DNA from 3 places in the Pseudoalteromonas sp. SS15 genome. Region 2 is predicted to be linked to each of the others. Evidence: predicted binding sites of a transcription regulator. Region 2 holds the regulator's gene; each other region holds the start of a gene.
The links. Region 2 encodes MetJ, which represses methionine synthesis genes. Its sites were predicted from a motif close to TAGACGTCTAGACGTCTA; they were not measured.

Region 1 (8,303 bases), on a different contig from region 2:
GGTGAAGACGGTTGCGCTCACCACCAGAAAGCTCTTTTACAAACTTTTGTTGGTCGTTGCCTTTGAAGTTAAAGCGGCCAACATAGGCGCGGCTTGGGATCTCAAAGTTACCAATTTTAAGTACGTCTTGACCGTTAGAGATTTCTTGGAAAACAGTGTTGCTGTCGTCCATGTTGTCACGGAACTGATCAACCGCAGCGAGTTCTACAGTTTCACCAACATCAACAGTACCAGCATCTGCTTGCTCTTGGCCTGAGATCATTTTGAATAACGTTGATTTACCTGCACCGTTAGCACCGATAATACCAACGATTGCACCTTTTGGTACACTGAAGCTTAGGTTGTCGATAAGTACACGGTCACCATAGCCTTTAGTTAGGCCATTTACTTCAATTACTTTATCACCTAGGCGAGGACCAGGTGGAATGAATAGCTCATTTGTTTCGTTACGTTTTTGGTAATCACTTTGCTGTAGTTCAGAGAACTGCGCCATACGCGCTTTAGATTTAGCTTGGCGACCCTTCGGGTTTGAACGCACCCATTCAAGCTCTTGAGCAATTGATTTTTGACGTGCTTTTTCAGCTTTTTCTTCTTGTTTAAGGCGTGCATCTTTTTGTTCAAGCCAAGAAGAGTAGTTACCTTCCCACGGAATACCATGGCCACGGTCAAGTTCTAAGATCCAACCAGCAACGTTATCTAAGAAGTAACGGTCGTGGGTAATAGCCACAACAGTCCCTTCATAGTCGTGTAAGAAACGCTCTAACCATGCAACAGACTCAGCATCTAAGTGGTTGGTTGGTTCGTCTAGTAGAAGCATATCTGGCTTTTCTAAAAGCAAACGACAGATAGCAACACGGCGACGCTCACCACCCGATAAGTGCTCAATTTTTGCATCCCACTCAGGTAGGCGAAGTGCATCAGCAGCGCGCTCTAAAGCGTTATCTAGGTTATGACCATCATGCGCTTGAATAATAGCTTCTAATTGACCTTGCTCTTTTGCTAGAGCGTCAAAATCAGCGCCATCCATTGCATATTCCGCATAGACTTCGTCAAGACGCGCAAGGGCGTTTTTAACTTCGCTGACAGCTTCTTCAACAGTTTCACGAACTGTTTTGTTTTCGTCTAATTGAGGTTCCTGAGGAAGATAGCCGATTTTAGTACCAGCAAGTGCATTCGCCTCACCTTCAAACTCTTTATCAACACCCGCCATGATGCGTAAAAGAGTCGATTTACCTGCGCCGTTTAGACCAAGTACACCAATTTTCGCACCAGGGAAGAAAGATAATGAAATATCTTTTAAAATCGTACGTTTAGGTGGCACCACTTTGCTAACGCGGTGCATTGAATAAATAAACTTATCTGGCAATGCCATAGATGAAACCTTTCATGTTCAAAATTAACTTGCATATTGTAGAGTTTACCTAGCGATTTCGTCAATCAAACAGCAAGTTATCTCTTTTTTAAACTCATGAAATTAACTCAAAACTAACAGTGCCACACCAGAAAAAGCAATTATCCCACCCAATATCATATTTTTTGTCATGGGTTCTTTGCGCAGGGCGCCAATGGTCATCACCATCAATGGAGCGGTTGCGAAAATAGTTTGTGCGATAGCCGGATCGGTATGCTTGACTGAAATAAGCTGCAACCAAAGGCCAATAAAGGTGCCAAAAAACACCGCGACAAAAAGCCATTGCTTTTGACTTATACCATCTAAGGTAATGGCTTGTTTGAGATTTTGCTCTTTTAGACAGGCGACAACACACGCGACAACCAGTGTGCCTGAAAATAAACGAATAAAAGCAGCCCACAAACTACCGATTTGTTCAGCATTCATAGCACCCTTTGACATCACCATGCCTGCCGCTTGGCAAGTGGCTGCAAGCAACGCAAAACCAACGCCTTTGATATAAATGCTGTGCTCAACTTGAGGTAATGGATTTTTGGGTTTAATAGCCACTAGAACACCTAAAGTTGTGATAACAATACCAAGCCATGCAAGGCCACTGAGCCATACCCCGAGCAAGACAATATTTAGTACACCCGCAATGGCAGGCGCGAGAGATTCAATGACAAGTGTACGTGCTGGGCCTATATTTCTAAGTGCAGCAAAATAAGCGCTATCGCCAATAGCAATACCCAAAATGCCGCTGACAATAAGCCAAGCCCAAGAGCTGGCTAATTGTGGTAAAGGGCTGGTAGGCAAAATGAGCAAAATTAATAACATCAGTGCACAAGCAATTATGCCTTTACTGACATTTAGTTGCAGGGGCGATAAGTGATGGCTAAAGCGTTTGTATAACATCGTAGATGACGCCCAGACTATGGCTGCGCTGATTGCGGCAAGTTCACCGATCCCCATTTTTTTCTCTTTTTATAATGATGTTTGAGCGTGAATTATCTAAGTAAATTTTTCAGTTGCAAACAAATGAGTTGGGATTTTAGACATCTAAACATCTAGAGGTTGAATTTTTCGACTTTACGTTCATAATGACACCCATAAATTAAGTTGGGGAGAATTGTATGCCGATCACCGTAAAAGATGAGCTACCTGCCATTGCTACACTCAGACATGAAAATGTCTTCGTGATGCCTAAATCACGGGCAAGAACGCAGGAGATCCGTCCGATGCGCTTGGCGATTCTTAATCTTATGCCCAACAAAGTTGAAACCGAAGTGCAGTTTATTCGTTTGCTTGCGAATACGCCGCTTCAGGTTAACGTCGATTTATTACGTTTAGATACGCACCGTAGTTCAGAAAATTCTGAACAACACTTAGATATGTTCTATCGCTATTTTTCTGATGTAAAAGAGGAAAACTACGATGCCATGATCATCACAGGTGCGCCGCTGGCTCATCTGGAATATGACGATGTCATATACTGGCAAGAACTCAAAGAGCTATTTGATTGGGCTGAAAACCATGTGACTTCAACGTTATTTTCTTGTTGGGCAGCTCATGCGGGTTTGTACCATCATTATGGTTTAAAGCGTGAACTTCGTGACGATAAATTATGCGGTGTATTTAAGCACCGTTGTTTGTTTGAGCATGGTGCACTAACTCGTGGTTTTGACGATGAGTTTTTAGTGCCGCATTCTCGCTACGGTCACATTGACCTTACTAAAATCCAAAGTACACCAGAACTTGCCGTGTTAGCAGGCTCAGAAAAAGTGGGTGCGTATTTAATTAAAAATCAGTCTGGCAGTCAGGTGTTTTTAACCGGTCACCCTGAATACGATGCTGATACTTTACAAAAAGAATATTTTCGCGACCTAGCCAAAAGCCCGGATGCGCCTAAGCCAGAAGGGTACTTCCCGAATAACGATGCTGAGCAAAAACCGAGTAAAACATGGCAAAGTCATGCCTTTTTGTTATTCTCAAATTGGCTGAATTATTACGTTTACCAAACAACCCCATACGATATTAACCTAGTTAGCCAAGATGTAAGGACTAACAACTATGCCGAATAAAAGTGCAGCCTTAAAAGAGGCTTTAAAACAACGTATTCTTATTTTAGATGGCGCCATGGGTACCATGATCCAAGAATATAAATTTGAAGAAGAAGATTATCGCGGCGAGCGCTTCAAAGATTGGCATGTGTTAGTGAAAGGCAATAACGATTTATTAAGCCTAACTCAACCTGATGTCATTGCAGATATTCATCGTAAATATCTAGCAGCTGGTGCTGATATCATTGAAACAAATACCTTTAACGCGACCACCATTTCGATGGAAGACTACGAAATGGGCAGTTTGAGTCGTGAAATCAACCTTGAGTCGGCTAAATTAGCACGTAAAATTTGTGATGAGTTCACTGAGAAAGAGCCGCACAAACCGCGCTATGTAGCAGGTGTATTAGGTCCAACTTCTAAAACGTGTTCAATCTCACCAGATGTAAACGACCCTGGTTATCGTAATATTACCTTCGATGCGCTGGTTGAGGCCTATATTGAGTCTACGCTTGCTTTGATTGAAGGTGGTGCAGATTTAATTTTGATTGAGACGATTTTCGACACCTTAAATGCTAAAGCTGCGTCATTTGCGGTAGAAGAGGCGTTTGAACAAGCGGGTATTACGCTGCCAGTTATGATCTCAGGTACTATTACCGATGCTTCTGGTCGGACATTGTCAGGTCAAACAACAGAAGCATTCTATAATTCAATTCGACACATTAAACCTATTTCAATTGGTTTGAACTGTGCTTTAGGCCCAGACTTATTACGTCCTTATGTTGAAGAGCTGTCGCGCGTGTGTGAAACCTTTACTTCAGTGCATCCTAATGCTGGTTTACCGAATGAATTTGGTGAGTACGATTTAGAAGCCGATGAAATGTCAGTAGAAATCATCGACTGGGGCAAAGAAGGCTTCATCAATATCGTCGGTGGCTGTTGTGGTACAACACCTGAGCATATTAAGGCATTTGCTAATGGCCTTGCGCAAATTAAACCAAGATCTCTGCCTGAGCTAGATGTGCGTATGCGCTTAGCGGGCCTTGAAGCGTGTAACTTGAATTAGGAAGTATCAGATGACGCAACAAAATACCGCAATTTTTACCAACGTTGGAGAGCGAACCAATGTTACCGGTTCTGCAAAGTTCAAACGCCTAATTTTAGAAGAAGATTACGAAACAGCCCTTGATGTTGCGCGTGAGCAAGTAGAAAACGGCGCACAAGTTATCGACATCAACATGGATGAAGCCATGTTAGATTCGAAAGCGGCAATGACCAAATTCTTAAATTTGATTGCTTCTGAACCTGACATTTCTCGCGTGCCTATCATGGTTGACTCGTCTAAATGGGAAGTCATTGAAGCGGGCTTAAAGTGCATTCAGGGTAAGGCGATCGTTAACTCGATTTCATTGAAAGAAGGTGAAGAGCCGTTTATTCGTCAGGCTAAAATTATCAAACGCTTTGGTGCTGCGGCTGTCGTTATGGCGTTTGACGAAACAGGGCAAGCCGAAACAGCCGACCGAAAATTTGAAATTTGTGAACGCTCTTACCGTATTTTGGTTGACCAGCTAGGCTTCCCACCTGAAGACATCATCTTTGATCCAAATATCTTTGCGGTAGCAACAGGTATTGAAGAGCACGATAACTACGCGGTTGACTTTATTGAAGGCACACGTCGCATTAAGCAAAACTTGCCGCACTGTAAAGTGTCGGGTGGTGTATCGAACGTATCTTTCTCGTTCCGTGGGAATAATCCGGTTCGTGAAGCCATTCACTCAGTGTTCTTATACCATGCGATTCAAGCTGGCATGGACATGGGCATTGTGAATGCTGGTCAGCTTGCAGTTTATGATGATATTCCCCTTGAGCTGAGAAAAGCCGTAGAAGATGTTGTATTAAATACCGATCCTGGCGCAGGTGAGCGACTGGTTGAGTTGGCACCTAAATATTCTGGTTTGGCGCAAGCTGAAAAAGTGGAAGACCTAGAGTGGCGAACTTGGTCAGTAGAAAAGCGTTTAGAACACGCACTTGTTAAAGGTATTACCGAGTATATTGAAGAAGATACTGAAGAGTGTCGCGCTTCAATGGATAAACCAATTCAAGTGATTGAAGGTCCATTGATGGACGGCATGAATGTCGTCGGTGATTTATTCGGTGCTGGTAAAATGTTCTTGCCTCAGGTTGTAAAATCAGCTCGTGTAATGAAACGTGCCGTTGCTTACCTTGATCCGTATATCGAAGCGGAGAAAGAAGAGGGCGCAACTAATGGTAAAATTATCATGGCAACGGTTAAAGGTGACGTACACGACATTGGTAAAAACATTGTGGGCGTAGTTCTTCAGTGTAATAACTATGAAGTGGTCGATTTAGGCGTGATGGTGCCTGCTGAGAAAATTCTGCAAACTGCCATAGACGAAAAAGCCGATGCCATTGGTCTATCGGGCCTTATAACGCCATCGCTCGATGAAATGGTACATGTGGCGAAAGAAATGACCCGTCGTGGTTTTGATATTCCATTATTAATTGGTGGTGCAACCACTTCTAAAGCACACACTGCGGTTAAAATTGAGCCCCAGTACGACAAAGGCGTAGTGTATGTGAACAATGCCAGCCGTGCGGTAGGTGTGGTATCAAGCCTATTAAGCAAAACACAAAAGCCAGAGTTTCTAGCTAAGACTACCGCTGAGTATGTAAAAGTGCGTGAGCAACAAGCGCGTAAAAAGCCACGTAGTAAACCTGTTACTATCCAGCGTGCCCGTGATAATGCCGCAAAACTTGATTGGGATAGCTACACGCCACCTGTGCCAAAAAAGCTGGGTGTTACAGAGTTTAGAGATGTCAGCATCAAAACATTGCGTGAATACATCGACTGGACACCTTACTTTATGACTTGGTCATTGGCTGGTAAATTCCCTCGTATTCTTGATGACGAGATTGTTGGTGAAGAGGCGAAAAAGCTTTATCACGATGCTAATGCGATGCTTGATGAGTTTGAAAAAACACAAGCGCTGAAACCACTTGGCGTGATTGGTTTATTCCCAGCAAACCGTGTAGGTGATGACATTGAGATCTACACAGATGAAACTCGTTCTGAAGTATTAGAGTTAAGTTGTCACTTACGTCAGCAAACGGAGAAAACTGATTTCCCGAATTACTGTTTAGCCGACTATGTCGCGCCGAAAGGCACACCTGACTACTTTGGTGCATTTGCTGTAACTGGCGGTCTTGAAGAAGACGACTTAGCTGAAGCATTCGACGCGCAACAAGATGACTACAACAAGATCATGGTTAAGGCGGTTGCTGACCGTTTAGCCGAAGCGTTTGCTGAATATCTTCATGAGCAAGTTCGTAAAGAGTACTGGGGTTATGCAGCTGATGAAAACCTCAGTAATGAAGAGCTTATTCGTGAAAATTACCAAGGTATTCGTCCTGCTCCAGGTTATCCTGCATGTCCTGAACATACTGAGAAGAAAAAAATCTGGTCGTTACTGCAAACTGAAGATCGTATCGGTATGCAACTTACAAGCTCATATGCAATGTGGCCAGGTGCTGCTGTATCGGGCTGGTATTTCTCTCACCCTGATTCTAAATATTATGCGGTGGCGCAAATCCAAAAGGATCAGGTTGAAGACTACGCGCAGCGAACCAATATGAGCCTTGAAGAGGCAGAGCGCTGGTTGTCACCAAATCTTGGATACGAGCCTGAATAGGCTTCAACTTAAAATCAAAACACTCTAAAAAGCACTTATTTATATAAGTGCTTTTTTTATGTATCACTTTTTCTATAGAGCTTTTACTTAGAGCGGAGATTACTTTTCTAAGAAAACTTCATATAATTAATTAGAGATGAAATTAATTATTCATGAGGCTTTTATCTATTTCTTTATTCTTTCAATTTAAATTGTGCAAATTAGATTGGTATTTTTATTTATAGATGAAAGCTTTTTTAGCGAAAAAAGGTGTTCCATGCTCGGACAACAAGCAAAATTCAACAAAGCGGTGTTTTACCCTGCTTCTCTAGTTATCCTGCTACTGATGATAGTCACTGTGTCTGCACCAAATATGGCAAAGTCATTATTTGCAGATATTCAAAGTGCGATTACGGTAAATGGCAGTTGGTTTTATGTACTTACCGTTGCAATCATTTTGGGCTTTGTATTGTATCTTAGCTTATCTCGATTTGGCTCGGTAAAACTAGGGCCTGACCATGCCACCCCTGATTACTCATTAGGCACCTGGATCTCCATGCTTTTCGCAGCAGGCATGGGAATTGGCTTGATGTTTTTTGGCGTGGCGGAACCGATTATGCACTATTTGTCTCCGCCAACGGCAGAGCAGGGCTCTTTAGAAGCCATCAAAGAAGCCATGAAAATTACCTTTTTCCACTGGGGTTTTCATGCTTGGGCCATTTACGCCATAGTTGCTTTGGTATTGGCTTACTTTAGCTATCGTCATAAATTACCTCTAACGCTTCGTTCAGCACTTCATCCAATCATTGGCGATAAGATTTATGGGTGGCAAGGTCATTTAGTCGATATTTTTGCGGTTGTCAGTACAGTTTTTGGCGTGGCGACTTCTTTAGGATTAGGTGCAAGTCAGGTAAATGCCGGGCTTAATTACTTATTCGAATTTGACGTCAGCCAAACCAATCAAGTCATTATCATGGTGGTCATCACTGCATTGGCGTCAGTGTCGGTGGCAACAGGATTAGATAAAGGCATTAAAATACTCTCAGAAGCCAATATGCTATTGGCGATAGCTTTACTCGCATTTATCTTCATACTTGGTCCTAGTGTATTTTTATTACAAGCCTATGTACAAAACGTTGGCGCATATCTTTCTGAAATTGTCTC
Region 2 (8,303 bases):
CAGAGATGCTGGTAGCGCAGTAAAAATAGTTTCACCTAGCGAATGGCAATAATAACGTGCTGTAAATTTCAAAAAGGTAAGATAAGCATCACTGATAATCGGGCGCTGATCAATGACAGAGGTAATGGCTTTGATTTTATTATCGGGCACATCTGACTGAGTCTTGATGTCAACGACCATGGCGACTAATTTTCTATTGGCAAAAGTCACCCATACACGACAGCCTTTTTGAACTGTTATATTCGGGTCGATTTTATAATCAAAGGTTCTATGTAGTGGGACTTTTAGGGCAACTTCAACAAATAGCATGAATGTTCGAACATGACAGTAGATGTTTATAATGTACTAAAGCAGACCTTGAAATCCCAGTGAAAAACGCGAGGTAAATTGCTGTTCATTGGATTAGGTGTAATGAACGCGGAATTTATTTACTTTTTGTGCAATTATTGCTTGTAGATCTCGGACGACTCCAATAAAATACGCGTCCACTAATTTGAATATAACTACGTATGGTGCCAAACTTCGGGTTTGGAGAGCGATACGGCCTAACCTAGAGGTTTACTATGAAAGAAGGTATCCACCCTAAGTACGAGTCAATCACAGCAACTTGTTCATGTGGTAACAAATTCGAAACTCGTTCAACACTATGTAAAGACATTCACCTAGACGTATGTTCTGCATGTCACCCGTTCTACACTGGTAAGCAGAAGATCCTTGATACAGGTGGTCGTGTTGATCGCTTCAACAAGCGTTTTGGTGCTCTTAGCAGCAAGAAATAAGCATCGCTTGTTTGAGAAAAGCACCCATTTGGGTGCTTTTTTTATGCCTAATACCAATCCTTTTAATTAAGAGAACTATTTTGAGGCAAGGAAAACTGGTCGATAGCACCGCTCACGCGTCCTGCTATCGCTGAGGTACCTACTTCCATGTAGGCAAGGCTAAAATTTTGCTATTTAGTTGTTCTAAATAAGAAATTTTTATAAGAAATTTTTAACGAAGCTAGCGTCAGTTTTAGTCCCTCAAAATGATTGAGTATTATTGAGGATTGGTATAAAACTCATTAATCCTCTGAATATTCATTATTTTCTGCTGATTTAGCATCGCTTATCTGGTTGTTCTTCTGCAAAATTATTTCTGATACATCAAACCTTTTTCATAGCACAGCCGTAGAAAATGGCGTAATAACTAAATGCATAACTTTGCACTTTTTATCGAGATTGACTTTAGCTTTCTCAAAGATACGGTTGCTTCAACTGGTTTTTTTGAGAGTTAAAGTTGTCTAAATGAGTTTAAAAGTGTCTAAAATACAGTAAAAGTCGCTAAGTTTAGATTTCTTTTCGCGATTGATAGGGTGACATTTTTAGTCGTTTAAATTGCTGGTTTATTAAGCGTGTTGACCCTTTTTTAGGTCAATGAAATGTCAAAAAAGCTAAAAGAATGTTTCATAAAATCTGCAAAATTGCGGTATCTTGCAGATAAATTTCGCTAAAAAGTGGATAGACCTGAAATTGCTTGAATATATCTAGAAAGCGAGTATCTTTTAGTTATTGCGAATTATTTCACTCTCACTTTTAACTTCTTTGCAGGAAAAAATCGCGTCATGTCAGACTTTCGTGAACAAGCTTTACATTACCACGCTCATCCCGTTCCAGGTAAAATCAGTGTTGAATTAACTAAACCAGCCGAAACAGTTAAAGATCTTGCGTTGGCCTACAGCCCAGGTGTGGCTGAGCCAGTTCGAGAAATTGCTGCAGATCCTGCTAATGCTTATCGATATACAGGTAAAGGCAATATGGTTGCGGTGATCAGTAATGGTACTGCAATTTTAGGTTTAGGTAACTTAGGCCCACTTGCTTCTAAACCAGTAATGGAAGGTAAAGCGCTACTATTCAAACGTTTTGCAGGCTTAGATTCAATCGACATTGAAGTAAAGCACCGCACCACGGAAGATTTTATTAATACGGTTGCGAACATTGCAGATACCTTTGGTGGTATCAACCTTGAAGATATTAAAGCACCAGAATGTTTTGAGATTGAAAAAGCGCTTATAGAGCGTTGTGATATCCCTGTATTCCACGACGACCAGCATGGTACTGCGATTGTAACTGCTGCGGGTATGTTGAATGCACTTGAAGTACAAGGCAAAGACATCCACGACGCTATCATTGTATGTTTAGGTGCAGGTGCTGCAGCAATCGCATGTATGGAACTGCTGATTAAATGTGGTGCGCAACGTGAGCATATTTACATGCTAGACCGTAAAGGCGTTATCCATACGCGTCGTGATGACTTAAACGAATATAAAAAGCTATTTGCTAACAACACTGATAAGCGTACGCTTCAAGACGTAATTGCAGAAGCAGATGTATTTGTGGGTGTATCTGGCCCTGACTTACTTTCTCCAGAAGACCTAAAGCTTATGGCAGACAAGCCAGTCGTGTTTGCCTGTTCAAACCCTGACCCTGAAATTAATCCAGAAGTTGCGCATGGTGCACGTAACGATTTAATTATGGCGACAGGTCGTTCAGATTATCCTAACCAAGTGAACAATGTTTTATGTTTCCCGTTTATCTTCCGTGGTGCACTTGATGTGCGTGCAACAGCGATTAACGATGAAATGAAGATCGCAGCGGTAGAAGCCATTCGTGGTATTGCGAAAGAGCCAGTGCCTGAGCAAGTGCTTAAAGCGGCCGATGTTGAGTCGTTAGAATTTGGCGCTGAGTATATTATTCCTAAGCCAATGGATCCGCGTTTATTGCCTCGCATTGCTAAAGCTGTAGCAAAGGCTGCGATTGATTCTGGCGTTGCACAAATCGATTTACCAGAAAACTACATGGCACAATTTGAATCTTAATCCTAGGCAAGACTAGATTAATAAAAAACCTCGCAATGGCGAGGTTTTTTTATGTTTTCTTTGTAATAACAAAAAAGCTGATTAACCTTCTTCGTTAATCTCAGGGATCTCTAAGCCCATCTCTTTCATAATGTTACGCACTTCAACAGGGATCTTCTCCGGATTGTCTTTACGTAAGTCCTCGTCGCTCGGCAACGGTTGGCCCGTAAAGGCATGCAGAAATGCTTCACACAGTAACTCGCTGTTTGTTGCATGGCGCAAGTTGTTCACTTGACGGCGGGTACGCTCATCAGTCAGTACTTTTAACACATTTAAAGGAATAGATACGGTGATCTTCTTCACTTGCTCTGATTTTTTGCCATGCTCTGCATAAGGGTGAATATATTCACCATTCCATTTAGCCATAATATTTTTTCTGATGCCTTTAGAGTAATTACTGCCAATAAGACTACGCTCGTTTGCGACGGCTTTAATTGACCTAGTTTGACTAACGCCCAACTCAAACTAAGGTTAATGTACCGATTTATGGTCAAAAACCCAGTCTTATTAACAATATTAGTTAACGAGGTGGCGAAATTTTATCGGTTTAAAAAAGATAGTCAAATTCTAGTTAAATAGCCATTTAGCAGTATAAATGTTTTGACTTCTCTAATTTGATCATCTAACCTTTTAGACGTCTAAACATCCATATACTAGGTGGTGATATGAGCCAACGCAATAAATCAACAGTCGCAGTCAGACATGGTATCGAAGCCGATAAACATCATGGCGCGGTTGTGCCTCCTCTTTATCTTTCAACAACGTATTCGTTCGCTGACTTCGATACTAAGCGTGATTACGATTACGGCCGTAGCGGTAACCCAAATCGCGATATTCTAGCTGAAGCATTAGCGCAGCTTGAGGGTGGAGAAAAAGGCATCATCACAGCGACCGGTATGGCAGCTGTACACCTAGTAACACAACTTTTAAATCACGACGATACCTTAGTTATTCCACATGATTGTTATGGTGGTAGTTATCGTTTATTCACATCACTTGAAAAGCGTGGCTTGTTAAAACTAAAAGTTTTAGATTTAACTCGCGCTGACAGCCTTGCACAAATTGCAGAGATCAAACCTAAACTGGTTTGGATTGAAACACCGAGTAACCCAATTCTTCGTCTTACAGACATAGAGGCGGTTGTGAATGCAGCCCATGCAGTGGGTGCTTTAGTGGGGGCTGACAATACGTTTTTATCTCCAGCGCTACAGAACCCAATTTCATTTGGTGTTGATATTGTGGTGCATTCGACCACGAAATACATTAACGGCCATTCTGATGTCGTTGGTGGCGCGGTGATTGCGAAAACTCAAGCGTTAGGTGAAGAGCTGGCTTGGTGGGCAAATAACATTGGTATTACTGGTGCGCCATTCGATAGCTATCTGACATTACGTGGTTTAAGAACCCTTAAAGTACGCCTTAAACAACATGAAGAAAATGCCTTAGCTATCGCCAAGTACTTAGAGCAGTCTGAGTACGTACGTAAAGTGTATTACCCTGGTCTTGAATCACACTCGCAACACGAACTGGCTAAAAAGCAGCAGTTAGGGTTTGGTGGCATGGTGAGTTTTGATATCGCAGGTGGTCTTGAAGATGCGGCGGCATTCTTAACAACAGTGAAAGAGTTCTCGTTGGCTGAGTCTTTAGGCGGTGTTGAGAGTTTAATTTGCCACCCAGCGACCATGACACATGCTGGCATGGAGCCTAAAGCACGCTTAGAAGCAGGTGTAGGCGATACTTTGATCCGTATTTCTGTTGGTATTGAGGAAGTAGCAGACCTACTTGCAGACCTAGAAGCGGCTTTTGCTAAAACACAGCCAGGAAAGGCACCTGCGTCTGCTGATAGCAAAGCCTGTAAATTAACACCTGCCCATCCGGCACTTTGGTAAAAGAAAATGACAAGAGTAGTACATAAATTTGGCGGGTCGAGCTTAAGCTCGGCTTCGCGTTATCAGGCTGTCGCACAAATCGTGGTTGGCCAGTGTCAGTTGGGCGATTGTGTTGTGGTTTCTGCCGCAGGTAAAACCACCAATACCCTAGTTAAACTATGGCAAAGCTATCAGCAGCAAGAGCAGCAAAGTTTTAACGATATTTTGTTGCAGGTTGAGAACCATCAAATCGAACTGATTAATGCATTATTCCAGGGTGAAAAGCAGCGCCAACTAGCCGATACTCTATTGACTGAATTACAAGTGATCACCCAAGCCGCGAACAGTAAAACTCTAAATGAAGCTGAGCTATTAGCACATGGTGAATTATGGTCTGCGCGCATTCTAGCGAGCTACCTATCAGAAAGCGGTTTACAAGCCCAACCGATTGATGCCAGAACGTTATTTACTGTACATAACGGTCAATTAGTGCATCAGCAAAATAAGCAAGCGTGTTTAGCGACCTTAGATAACGATCATATTTTTGTGGTCACAGGTTTTATTGCAGCAGATGACCAAGGCAATACTGTGACGTTGGGACGTAATGGCAGTGACTACAGTGCAACATTGTTAGCAAATTATAGCGACGCAGAAGCAGTCTCAATCTGGACCGATACGCAAGGTGTATTCAGTACTGATCCTCGTAAAGTCAGCAATGCAATTAAATACCCTAAAGTGTGTCGAGAGCAGGCCAATCTGTTGGCGCGTTTAGGTAATCCTGTATTGCATGCTAAAACTTTATCTCCTTTGAAAAATACCAGCATCAAGTTACAGGTTCGTAGCAGTTTTGACCCTGAAGCACCAGGTACTGAAATCGTCAAAGCGGGTTACAGTAAGGCGAAACGTTTTATTACGTCATTTGATAACTTAGATCTTGTGCGTGTTGATCGTTTAGGTGTAAATGAAGTGCGTGAAGTGAGTCAGCTTATTCAGCATAGCATTCATCACTTTGTTCAAAATGGCGAAGAGTTTTTATTGTTACCAGGTGCCTTTACACATCAAGTAAGTCAATATTTTGCTGGCCGTCTCACCTTGGTTGAAAGTCACTTACAAGGCTTTGCACTGGTTGCACCAAAAGCCGATATCTCTGCATTAGAGCTGCAGGCTAAATCAGTTTTGGCAGAGCAAGACGTGGTACTCAGGTTTGCGCACAGTGATGAAGATTATGCACTGTTTTTGACTGACCAAGCGATTGACAGCGATGTTTTGGCGATTTTACATGACAAACTAGTTAATAAAGGCCGAGAGCTGGCGGTTATCATTGCGGGTCTAGGTAATGTCGGTGAGGTTTTCCTTGATCAGTGCCAAACTCAGGTTGCTCGTTTGCAAGCGCAATTTGATTTAAAAGTAGTCGGTTTATTACGCTCGCAACAAATGCTATTTGCAGCCAGTGGTTTAAATTTAGATAACTGGCAAACTCAGTGGCAAAATGAAGCACAAGTATACGAGCAAAATGAAGTGCTAGAGCGTATTGAAGAGCTCGACTACGAACATAAAGTGGTGATTGATATCACAGCGAGTGAGTCATTTAGCTTGTTATATCCAGAGTTCGTGAAGCGTGACTGTCATCTTATCAGTGCTAATAAGTATGCAGGCACAGCGCAACAAGATTGGTATTTATCTTTGCGTCAGCAACTTGAAGAGCGCAATTTATTATGGCGTTATAACACCAGTGTTGGTGCGGGTTTACCAGTTAACTTTGCATTAGCTGACCTGCAAAATAGCGGTGATAAAATCACCCAAGTTGAAGGTGTGTTTTCGGGTACCTTGTCTTGGCTGTGTAGCGAGTATGATGGTAGCAAAGCTTTCTCAGATTTAGTGCTAGAAGCGCAAACTATGGGTTATACCGAGCCAGATCCTCGTGAAGATTTATCAGGTCGAGACATGCAGCGTAAGTTGTTAATTCTTGCTCGGGAGCTTGGTCTTTCATTGGATGTAGATAATATTGGTTTAGAACCATTAATGCCTGAGCATTTAGCAACTGGTAGCTGGCAAGATTTTCTAGCTAAGAAAGATGAGCTAGATGCATTTTATGAGACTAAGTTTGCACAGGCGAAAGCCAATAATTGTGAGCTGCGTTATACAGGCTTATTAAGTATCGCTGAAGATGGCAAAGTGGACGCAAAAGTGGGTATTGCGTTTGCTGAGCAAGGCTCAGCGATTGCCAACTTAACACCAGGCGATAATATCTTTGTAGTGAAAACCCTATGGTATGATGCAAACCCTCTGGTTATTCAAGGGCCAGGGGCTGGTAAAGAAGTGACCGCTGCAGGTATTCACTCAGACTTATTCTGGTTATGTCAGAATCTTAAATAGCTACGAGTTACTGTTACTTAAAATCAAAAAAGCGAAGTGTTTTTAGCACTTCGCTTTTTTGTTAGAGCTATTTTTATATTAATTAAAATAGCTCATCTTGTTCAGGCAAAGAGTCAGAAGAGAATGGGGTTTTTGACTTGTCTTGTTGTACATACTTAGTTGGTACTGTATCAGACTCAAAGTATTCAAAACGGCTAGTGTGATCGTTTTTCGAACTTAATAAACCTGTTTTTAAGTCAATGCGCACAGAGGTTAAGCCTGGAGCTGGGTCTATTGGCGCGAGCGGTTCATTTTGCAAGGCTGTTCTCATAAAGCGAACCCAAGCAGGTTGCGCGGTGATCGCGCCCGCTTCAGCACCAACTGATTGGCCTTTACCTAAGTTACTATTATAGGCAGCGCGGCCAAGGGATTTACTTGCGTCGTCAAAGCCTACCCATACAGTGGTTAAGACATTGCGGTTGAAGCCAGTAAACCAAGTATCAACCGAGTTATTGGTTGTGCCGGTTTTGCCAGATAAGTCTCTACGTTTTAGAGCTTGTGCTCGCCAACCTGTACCAACCCAACCGGTTTTGTGCTTCCAACTACCGCCACCCCAAATTGCACTGTGTAATGCGCTAGAAATCAAGAAAGCATTTTGCTCACTGATGATTTGCGGTGCACACTGCATTGCATTCTCGAGGCGTTGCTCTTCATCACAAGCGATTAGCGGTTGCGCCTTTCCTAAAGAGTTACCATAAGCATCGGTGATTTCACTGATAAAATAAGGTTCAATTAGGTGACCGCCATTGGCAAAGGCACTCATGCCGCGTGCCATTTCTAATGGTGTGATTGCAGCGCTACCTAATGCTAAAGATTCACTGCGGTTAATGTCTTCATCAGCAAAGCCAAATTTAAGTAAATGATCGGCAGAGCGCTGTAAACCAACGCCTCTGAGTAATCTAACTGAGACGACGTTTTTTGATTGCGCCAATGCGCGACGAATTCGAATCGGGCCACTATAAACTTCAGGACTATTTTTAGGTCGCCATGCAACACCTAAGCTTTTATCCCAGTGGTTGATAGGTGCATCATTTATAATTGAAGCAAGCGTGTAACCGTCTTCTAATGCCGCTGAATAAATAAAGGGTTTAATGTTTGAACCAACCTGACGTTTCGCTTGCACAGCG
Region 3 (8,303 bases), on a different contig from region 2:
GAAAATAAAAAACCGCATTGAGAAATGCGGTTTTTTTTTGAAAATTATTAAGTTGTACTAAGCCCAACCGTCGTAACGCTTTCTGCGCGATAAAAATAGCGTAAGTACAACACCTATTAATAAACCACCCACACCAACACCACCGCCGTAGGTAAGCATTAAATGTTGCTCTGCTTGTTCAAAAGAGAGCGTTTTTTGTTTTTCATCCGTTATTGATTTTTCTAAGCGCTGAATTGTCTGCTGTAAATTTTCATTTTCAGCTTGTAAATCTTGATTAAGTTGTTGCAAGCGAGGTAAGTCTGTTTGTGCATCATTGAGTGCTTGCTGTGTTTGTTGTAATTGCTGACCTAGTTCATCTAGTTGGTGCGCAAGTCCTGGTTGGCTTGAGACAAACTGGGTTTCAACCCACACTTCACGACCTTTATCATCGGTGATTTGCTGAAAACCATTTTCATTACCCGCCATAATGGCCACTTGGCTACCAGCATCTACAGAGCCAACAATACGATAGTTTTTTCCTGGTCCAGAATGTACATAAACGAATAAGCTATCTGAGATATAGGCCGTATTTTCGCTGCTGTTACTATTTTCTGTTGTTTGAATATCTTCAGCGAGAGAATAGTGTGAGAAAAGTGCGAAAATTGTTGGCACTAATATACGTTTTAACATCCGTGACCCTTATAGAGAGTTGTTTCTTGAGATAGTATGAATTTCAAGGAGTAATATCAAGTGAAGCGCTAAACTTCCTTGAACTTGCTGCAAAAAGATTGCAAATAACCGCTGCTTTGTATATTTTTACCGTTCTACAATTATATAGGTAATCACTTGCCCTAATGGACACTGAAATAGAACTGAAGTTTTTACTTTCAGACAATGAGGTTCCTCTAATTCCAGGACTCATCATGCAGTTTGCAAAAACTGTGAAAAATAAACCCGCCAAGAATCTAAAAAACGCCTACTTTGATACTCCGAATCGTGAGTTAAGAGCATTAGATATCGGTCTAAGAACACGTTGTTGTGATGAGCAATGTGAGCAAACCATTAAATTGGCAGGGCAAGTCGTTGGTGGTCTTCATCAGCGTCCTGAATACAATTTACCTATTGATACGCCGCGTCCAAATATTTTGGCATTTAAGCAAGATATTTGGCCACATGGCATGCAGATCACAGCTATTAGTGACAATCTATTTCCAATTTTCAGTACTAATTTTATTCGCCGAACTTGGTTGATTGAAACTGAGCAAGGCTCAAAAATTGAAGTGGTGCTTGATAAAGGTGAAATTGTCGCACAAGGTCAGGTGGAAGCCATTTCTGAATTAGAGATTGAGCTCGTTGAAGGTCAGCGTAGCGATCTATTTTTACTTGCTGAGCACCTAATTAGCTTAGGAGGTTTGCGTTTAGGCTTATATTCAAAAGCAGCAAGAGGTTATCGCCTTGCTGATGATAAGCCATTAAAACCAAATAAATATATTGGTGTTGTGAAGTTAAATCGTCACGCAACTCAAGAGCATGCACTTGTACAGTGTGTGAACTATGGTATCGAGTTCGTGCAAAAGCATGAGCAGTGCTATTTTAATAAACCAAGTTTAAAGACGCTTAAACGTGTTATTGATGGGATTAACCTGATTAAACATGCGTTTAAGTTATTCGAGCCTATTGTTGAAGGCAATGCGACTGAGCGCTTACTTAGTGAAATGAATTGGTTATTAAGTGAGTTAGATTGGGTTGAAGATGCGATCCATTTGAAAACATACACGTCAAAGCGTCATGCTTATTATAAGAAAATTAATAATGCTGTTGAATTAGCAACACTTATTGATGCTTTAAAAGCAGAGCAGCCTAGCATCACTGATATAGAAGACTTATTCCACAGTCCACGCTATAACAAACTATTATTAACGTTAACGCGTTGGTTGGTTGACAAAGGCTGGCGTCAAGAATGGAGTCAGCATGCGGTATCAGCGGCTGAGTTACCTATCAAAGAGGTGGCGACTGCAGCTTTTGAGAAAGACTGGCAAAAGTTACAATCTGATTTACCTGAGGGCAAAGATTTATGTACGCAAGATTACCTTGCGCTTCGTTCTTTGCTAGATTGCGCTTTGCTGAGTGGTAATTGCCTAGGCTCTTTATACGACAAAGACACAAGACAATCATTCCGAACGCCTTGGATCGATATTGCTTATGGGATCTATGAGTTAGAAACGCTGGCTTATTTAAAAACCCTATGTGAGCAGCAAAACCTGCCGGAGCTTGAAGAAATAGAGTTATGGCTTTCTAAAAAAGCAGACTTTCTAGTTCAGGCGATGGAGCAAAGCCGCAGAGCCTCGCTCAATAGCATGCCATATTGGCGTTAATCATGAAAAAGCTCTGTAAATATCTTTTATGGAGCTTGCTCGTATTACCTTTCTCACAAGTCTATGCCAATTGGCAAAGTTGGTATAGTAAAGACAATCTATTTATTAGTTATCAAAAACAGGCATCAGGCTTAATTTCAATTAAAGCGCAAGCCAATTTTGATAACGTAAATCGTCAAGCCTTCTTAAACCTTTTAAATGATACACAAAGTGCACCTGAGTGGCTCAGTAACGTCAGAAGTGTCAAATCCCTGCCTTGGCACATTAAAGGTGAAAATATCGTTGTTACTGTTCTAAATGCGCCTTGGCCTGTAAAAGATAGAGTGATGCTCACTCATTCATGTCATCGGCTTGTTTCGGAGGCCACATCTAGGTTATTAATCAAATCTATCGATGAATCAAAAAGAGCTGAATTTTTGTCACTTGAGCAATTTAAGAAATATATCTTTGTTGCTCCCATAGAGGGCAGTTGGTTACTTGAAGAAACTTCAAACACCTTGCTCATAACTCATCAAATTTATGCCGATCCTCAAGGTAAAATCCCCACTTGGTTGAGCAATAAAACCGCACTTAAAGGGGTAAAGAAGACCTTTCAAAATATGGCTCAGCAAATTTATAAAAAAGAGTATCAGGCTGACAATAACTTTATCACTTCTTCTTGTTCGACTTTTGAGTAATCACTTTTCCTCTACTACACTCAGCTAACCAAAAGTGAAAAAGTATCCGGCCTATGATCGACATTGATGACAAGGTGTTGGCAGATCTGAAATCTGGTTTTAGTTTGCCTTCAAAGCCTGAAGTACTACAAAACTTACAAAATGAATTGAACAGTGATGAGCCTGAGCTTGGAAATATTGCAGAAATCATCAGTGAAGATGTGGGCACCGCGGCTGCGGTTTTAAAAGTCATTAACTCTCCTGCATATGGTATGTCTCGAACCATTACAGATATTCGCCAGGCCGTGATGTTTTTAGGTGTAAATTGCATCACACAATTAGTGACAGGTCACTTGCTTAAAAATGCTTTTAAACAAGAAGACTGTTGTATTTCGTTACAGCGGTTTTGGGACAATGCCACCGATATGTCGCAATTAGCAATGGCGATAGGTAAACAAATTAAAACCACTGTTCCATTAGAAAACCTTCAATTATTGGGTTTATTCCATGACTCAGGGATACCCGCAATGGCTATGCGCTTTGATAACTATAATGACTTGATGACTCGAGCCTATCAGAGAGGTGAGCAAAGTCTGCTTTATTATGAAGAGCAGATATATCCCGTAAATCATACCATTGTCGGTTATTACTTGGCGTCTTCTTGGCATTTACCTAAGCCTATTTGTCAGATGATTTTACGCCATCATGATGAAACCTATTTAAAAGAAGAGGCTGATCAAACACTAAAAGCGACTTTTGCAACCATGAAACTGGCAGAGAATTTAGCCTTTGAAGCAAAACATTTTAGACCCTGTGGTGATTGGTATGCATTTAAAGATTTGGTGATGGTTGCACTTGAGCTAAGTGATGATGATTATGTTGATTTAAAAGAAGACGTAGAAGAGTATTTTATACATTGACCCCATTCATTAACTAGAGGTATTAAAAAAGGCGCTCCTTTTCAGGTAAGCGCCTTTTTAACAGATGGCTTAATTATAGGCCAGCAGCAGCTCTTAGTGCGTCTGCTTTGTCTGTTTTTTCCCAGCTAAATGCTGTGAAAGTGTCATCACCAACCGTCATTTCAAACGGCTCACGACCGAAGTGACCGTACGCAGCAGTCATTTGGTACATTGGGTGAAGTAGGTCTAGCATCTTAGTAATGCCGTAAGGGCGTAGGTCGAAGTGTTCACGAACTAGCTCAACTAGCTGCTCTTCTGATACTTTACCAGTGCCGAATGTATCAATTGTGATTGATGTCGGCTCAGCTACACCGATAGCGTAAGAAACTTGGATTTCACACTTATCAGCAAGGCCTGCCGCAACAATGTTCTTAGCAACATAACGACCAGCGTATGCTGCACTGCGGTCAACCTTTGATGGATCTTTGCCAGAGAAAGCACCACCACCGTGACGTGCCATACCACCGTATGTGTCAACAATGATTTTACGGCCTGTTAGACCACAGTCACCTACTGGGCCACCGATCACGAAACGACCAGTTGGGTTGATGAAGTATTTAGTATCTTCAGTTAATAACTCTGCAGGTAGCGTGTGCTTGATGATGTTTTCCATAACAGCATCTACTAGTGCATCTTGTTCGATGTCTGGGTTGTGTTGAGTTGAAAGTACAACAGCATCGATAGCAACAGGCTTGCCGTCTTCATATACGAAAGTTACCTGAGACTTAGCATCTGGACGTAACCAAGGTAGGATACCTGATTTACGTGCTTCAGCTTGACGCTCTACTAACAAGTGTGAGTAGTAAAGAGGCGCAGGCATAAGCGTTGGTGTTTCGTTAGTTGCATAACCAAACATTAGACCTTGGTCACCCGCACCTTGCTCTTCAGGCTTAGAGCGGTCTACACCTTGTGCAATTTCAGGTGATTGTTGACCGATAAGGTTCATGATGCCACATGTGTCGCCGTCAAAACCTACATCAGAAGACGTGTAACCGATATCTGTGATTACTTTACGCGTGATTGACTCTAGGTCTACCCAAGCATCTGTTGAAATTTCACCAGAGATGATCGCAACGCCTGTTTTAACCATAGTTTCACAAGCAACACGTGCGTGTTTATCTTGCGTAATGATTGCATCTAGTACCGCGTCAGAGATCTGATCAGCGATTTTATCCGGATGACCTTCAGAAACAGACTCAGAAGTAAATAAGTGTTTTGCCATTGTATCTATGCTCACAAATATTGCGCTTCACGAACATCGGGGATAGCGCGAAAAAATAAGGGGCGTATTCTATCTAAAACAAATTAACTTGCCTAGTTTTTTTACGCCTAGACGTCTGAATTAGATTTTTTCAATTGCAGATCCTGAAATATGCAGGTTTAGCCCTCGTTTTCTCAGGTATTTACGTTGCAGTAAGTACCATAAATGAGTCAGAATGAAGGCACTGACATTTCAGCGCAACACAATTAAAGGTAGGAGAATTCATGCCGTCACGCAAAGAACTTGCAAATGCCATTCGCGTTCTGTCTATGGACGCAGTACAAAAAGCTAAGTCTGGTCACCCGGGAGCACCTATGGGTATGGCTGATATCGCAGAAGTGCTATGGCGCGATTATTTAAAGCACAACCCAAGCAACCCAGAGTGGGCTGACAGAGACCGCTTTATTCTGTCAAACGGCCACGGCTCTATGCTTATTTATTCTTTGTTGCACCTGAGCGGTTATGATCTTTCTATCGATGATCTGAAAAACTTCCGTCAAATGCATTCTAAAACACCGGGTCACCCAGAGTACGGCTATGCACCAGGTGTAGAAACAACAACTGGCCCACTTGGTCAGGGTATTACTAATGCGGTAGGTATGGCGATTGCTGAAAAAGCACTTGCAGCGCAATTCAACCGTGACGAATTTGATATTGTAAACCACTACACTTACACCTTCTTAGGCGATGGCTGTTTAATGGAAGGTATTTCACATGAAGCTTGTTCACTAGCTGGTACGCTAGGTCTTGGTAAGCTTATCGCATTCTGGGATGACAATGGCATCTCAATCGATGGTGAAGTCGAAGGCTGGTTCAGCGATGATACACCTAAGCGTTTTGAATCTTACGGCTGGCATGTAATCGCTGACGTAGACGGTCACGATAGCGATGCAATTAAAGCGGCAATTGAAGCGGCACGTGCAGAAACTGACAAGCCAACTCTTATTTGTTGTAAGACAGTCATAGGTTACGGTTCACCAAACAAATCAGGTAGCCATGATTGTCACGGCGCACCATTAGGTGATGAAGAAATTAAAGCAGCACGTGAATTCCTTGGTTGGGATCACGATGCATTTGAAATCCCTGAAGACATCTACGCGAAGTGGGATGCTTCTTCTCGTGGTCAACAAGCACAAAGCCACTGGTTAGTGAAATTCACAGAGTACCAAATGGCGTATCCTGAGCTTGCAGCTGAGTTTGAGCGTCGTATGAAAGGCGAATTACCTGCAAACTGGCAAGCTGAAACTGAAAAGTACATTGCAGAGCTTCAAGCAAACCCGGCTAACCCTGCGACACGTAAAGCATCACAAAATGCACTGAATGCATTTGGTCCAATTCTTCCTGAATTTATGGGTGGCTCGGCTGACCTTGCTGGTTCTAACCTGACTCTATGGGAAGGCTCAAAAGGCTTAACGGCAGATGATGCTTCAGGTAACTACATCTTCTACGGTGTACGTGAATTTGGTATGTCTGCAATCATGAACGGTATTGCACTACACAAAGGCTTCGTACCTTACGGTGCAACTTTCTTAATGTTCATGGAATACGCGCGTAACGCGGTACGTATGGCAGCATTAATGAAGCAGCCAAGCATCTTTGTTTATACTCACGATTCAATCGGTCTGGGTGAAGATGGTCCTACGCACCAGCCGGTTGAGCAAATTGCCAGCATGCGTTTAACACCTAACCTAGTAAACTGGCGTCCATGTGACCAAGTTGAGTCAGCTGTTGCTTGGCAGCAAGCGATTGAGCGTAAAGATGGCCCAACATCACTTATTTTTACTCGCCAAGGCTTAGAGCAACAAGCTCGTGACGAAGCACAAGTTGCTGCGATTAAGCAAGGTGGTTATGTACTTAGCTGTGACGGTAACCCTGAGCTTATCTTGATTGCTACGGGCTCAGAAGTTCAGTTAGCAGTAGATGCAGCGAAAGAATTACGCTTACAAGGCAAGAAAGTACGTGTTGTGTCTATGCCTTCTACTGATGTATTTGATGCACAGTCAGCTGAATATAAAGAAAGCGTTTTACCAGCTGCAGTAACACGTCGTGTTGCCGTTGAAGCGGGTATTGCCGACTATTGGTTCAAGTATGTCGGCTTAAACGGTGCTGTGGTTGGTATGTCAACATTTGGTGAGTCAGCACCAGCAGGTGAGCTATTTGAGCACTTCGGCTTCACAGTTGATAATGTGGTAGCACAAGCTAACCGTTTATTTGCTTAATCCATAAGTAAATTAAATGATTTTAAACCCGCACTTGTTGCGGGTTTTTTTATACCAACCCTCTTAATAGAGAGAGCTATTTTGAGGCAAGGGAAACTAGTCGATAGCGAGGCTAAAATTTTGCAATTTAGTTGTTCTAAATAAGAAATTTTTAACGAAGCTAGCGTCAGTTTTAGTCCTTCAAAATGATTTGAGTATTATTGGGGATTGGTATTTAGGAAAAATGATGTCACAGCTGAACATAAAACTTTTTGCTACTCATGAAGCGCATTTAGATGATTTGGTAGCGTGGGAGCAGCAGTCTGACGTGGGTGAATATATCTTAGCCAATTCTAAAGAGCAGCACTTGGTCAGTATGCAAGATCCTACAATTCAATACCTGTCAGTTTTTCAGAATGAACAGTTGATGGGCTTTATTATCCTTGCTTTGGAGCCCAATAACACGATTGAGTTTAGGCGCATAGTGATAGGTCATCGCGGTGCTGGAATAGGGCAGTTGGCTATTCGAGCGATGGAGCAATATTGCCTTGATCACTTCGTTTGTCAGCGTATTTGGTTAGATGTGTTTGACTTCAATGAGCGAGGGCAACACATCTACCGTAAACTTGGCTATCAAGAATTTAAACGTTGTCAGCATGGGGTGCATCAGTTGCTATTCTTCGAAAAGTATTTTTAATTTGCTTTGGCATAATCACTCGGTGAAATGCCAAAGTAGCGAGTAAATTCGCGACTAAACTGGGTGGCGCTTTCATAACCTACTTGCGCAGCGGCTTGTTTTACTTTGATCCCTTGATCTTGTAACAAGTCTTTGGCTTTAGATAAACGAAGCTTCTTTACGTATTGAATGGGAGAGG

Region 1: a site for MetJ is predicted at 2,443-2,460, ahead of AAEU28_RS03135 (homoserine O-succinyltransferase). Genes of this name have one in related genera too.
Region 3: a site for MetJ is predicted at 5,292-5,309, ahead of metK (methionine adenosyltransferase). Genes of this name have one in related genera too.

The regions. Positions count from the first base shown of each region.
Region 1 is NZ_JBMMUD010000001.1:709,734-718,036, reverse strand. Features, by position in the region: gene ettA (energy-dependent translational throttle protein EttA) at 1-1,372, opposite strand, end outside; gene AAEU28_RS03140 (DMT family transporter) at 1,475-2,362, opposite strand; gene AAEU28_RS03135 (homoserine O-succinyltransferase) at 2,524-3,471, shown strand; gene AAEU28_RS03130 (homocysteine S-methyltransferase family protein) at 3,461-4,516, shown strand; gene metH (methionine synthase) at 4,527-7,160, shown strand; gene AAEU28_RS03120 (BCCT family transporter) at 7,417-8,303, shown strand, end outside.
Region 2 is NZ_JBMMUD010000010.1:50,800-59,102, forward strand. Features, by position in the region: gene priA (primosomal protein N') at 1-309, opposite strand, end outside; gene rpmE (50S ribosomal protein L31) at 564-779, shown strand; gene AAEU28_RS18050 (malic enzyme-like NAD(P)-binding protein) at 1,601-2,854, shown strand; gene metJ (met regulon transcriptional regulator MetJ) at 2,936-3,259, opposite strand; gene metB (cystathionine gamma-synthase) at 3,559-4,782, shown strand; gene metL (bifunctional aspartate kinase/homoserine dehydrogenase II) at 4,789-7,137, shown strand; gene AAEU28_RS18070 (penicillin-binding protein 1A) at 7,220-8,303, opposite strand, start outside.
Region 3 is NZ_JBMMUD010000002.1:392,136-400,438, reverse strand. Features, by position in the region: gene AAEU28_RS06085 (TIGR04211 family SH3 domain-containing protein) at 58-669, opposite strand; gene AAEU28_RS06080 (CYTH domain-containing protein) at 834-2,354, shown strand; gene AAEU28_RS06075 (hypothetical protein) at 2,357-3,031, shown strand; gene AAEU28_RS06070 (HDOD domain-containing protein) at 3,085-3,930, shown strand; gene metK (methionine adenosyltransferase) at 4,004-5,191, opposite strand; gene tkt (transketolase) at 5,455-7,449, shown strand; gene AAEU28_RS06055 (GNAT family N-acetyltransferase) at 7,676-8,125, shown strand; gene AAEU28_RS06050 (AraC family transcriptional regulator N-terminal domain-containing protein) at 8,122-8,303, opposite strand, start outside.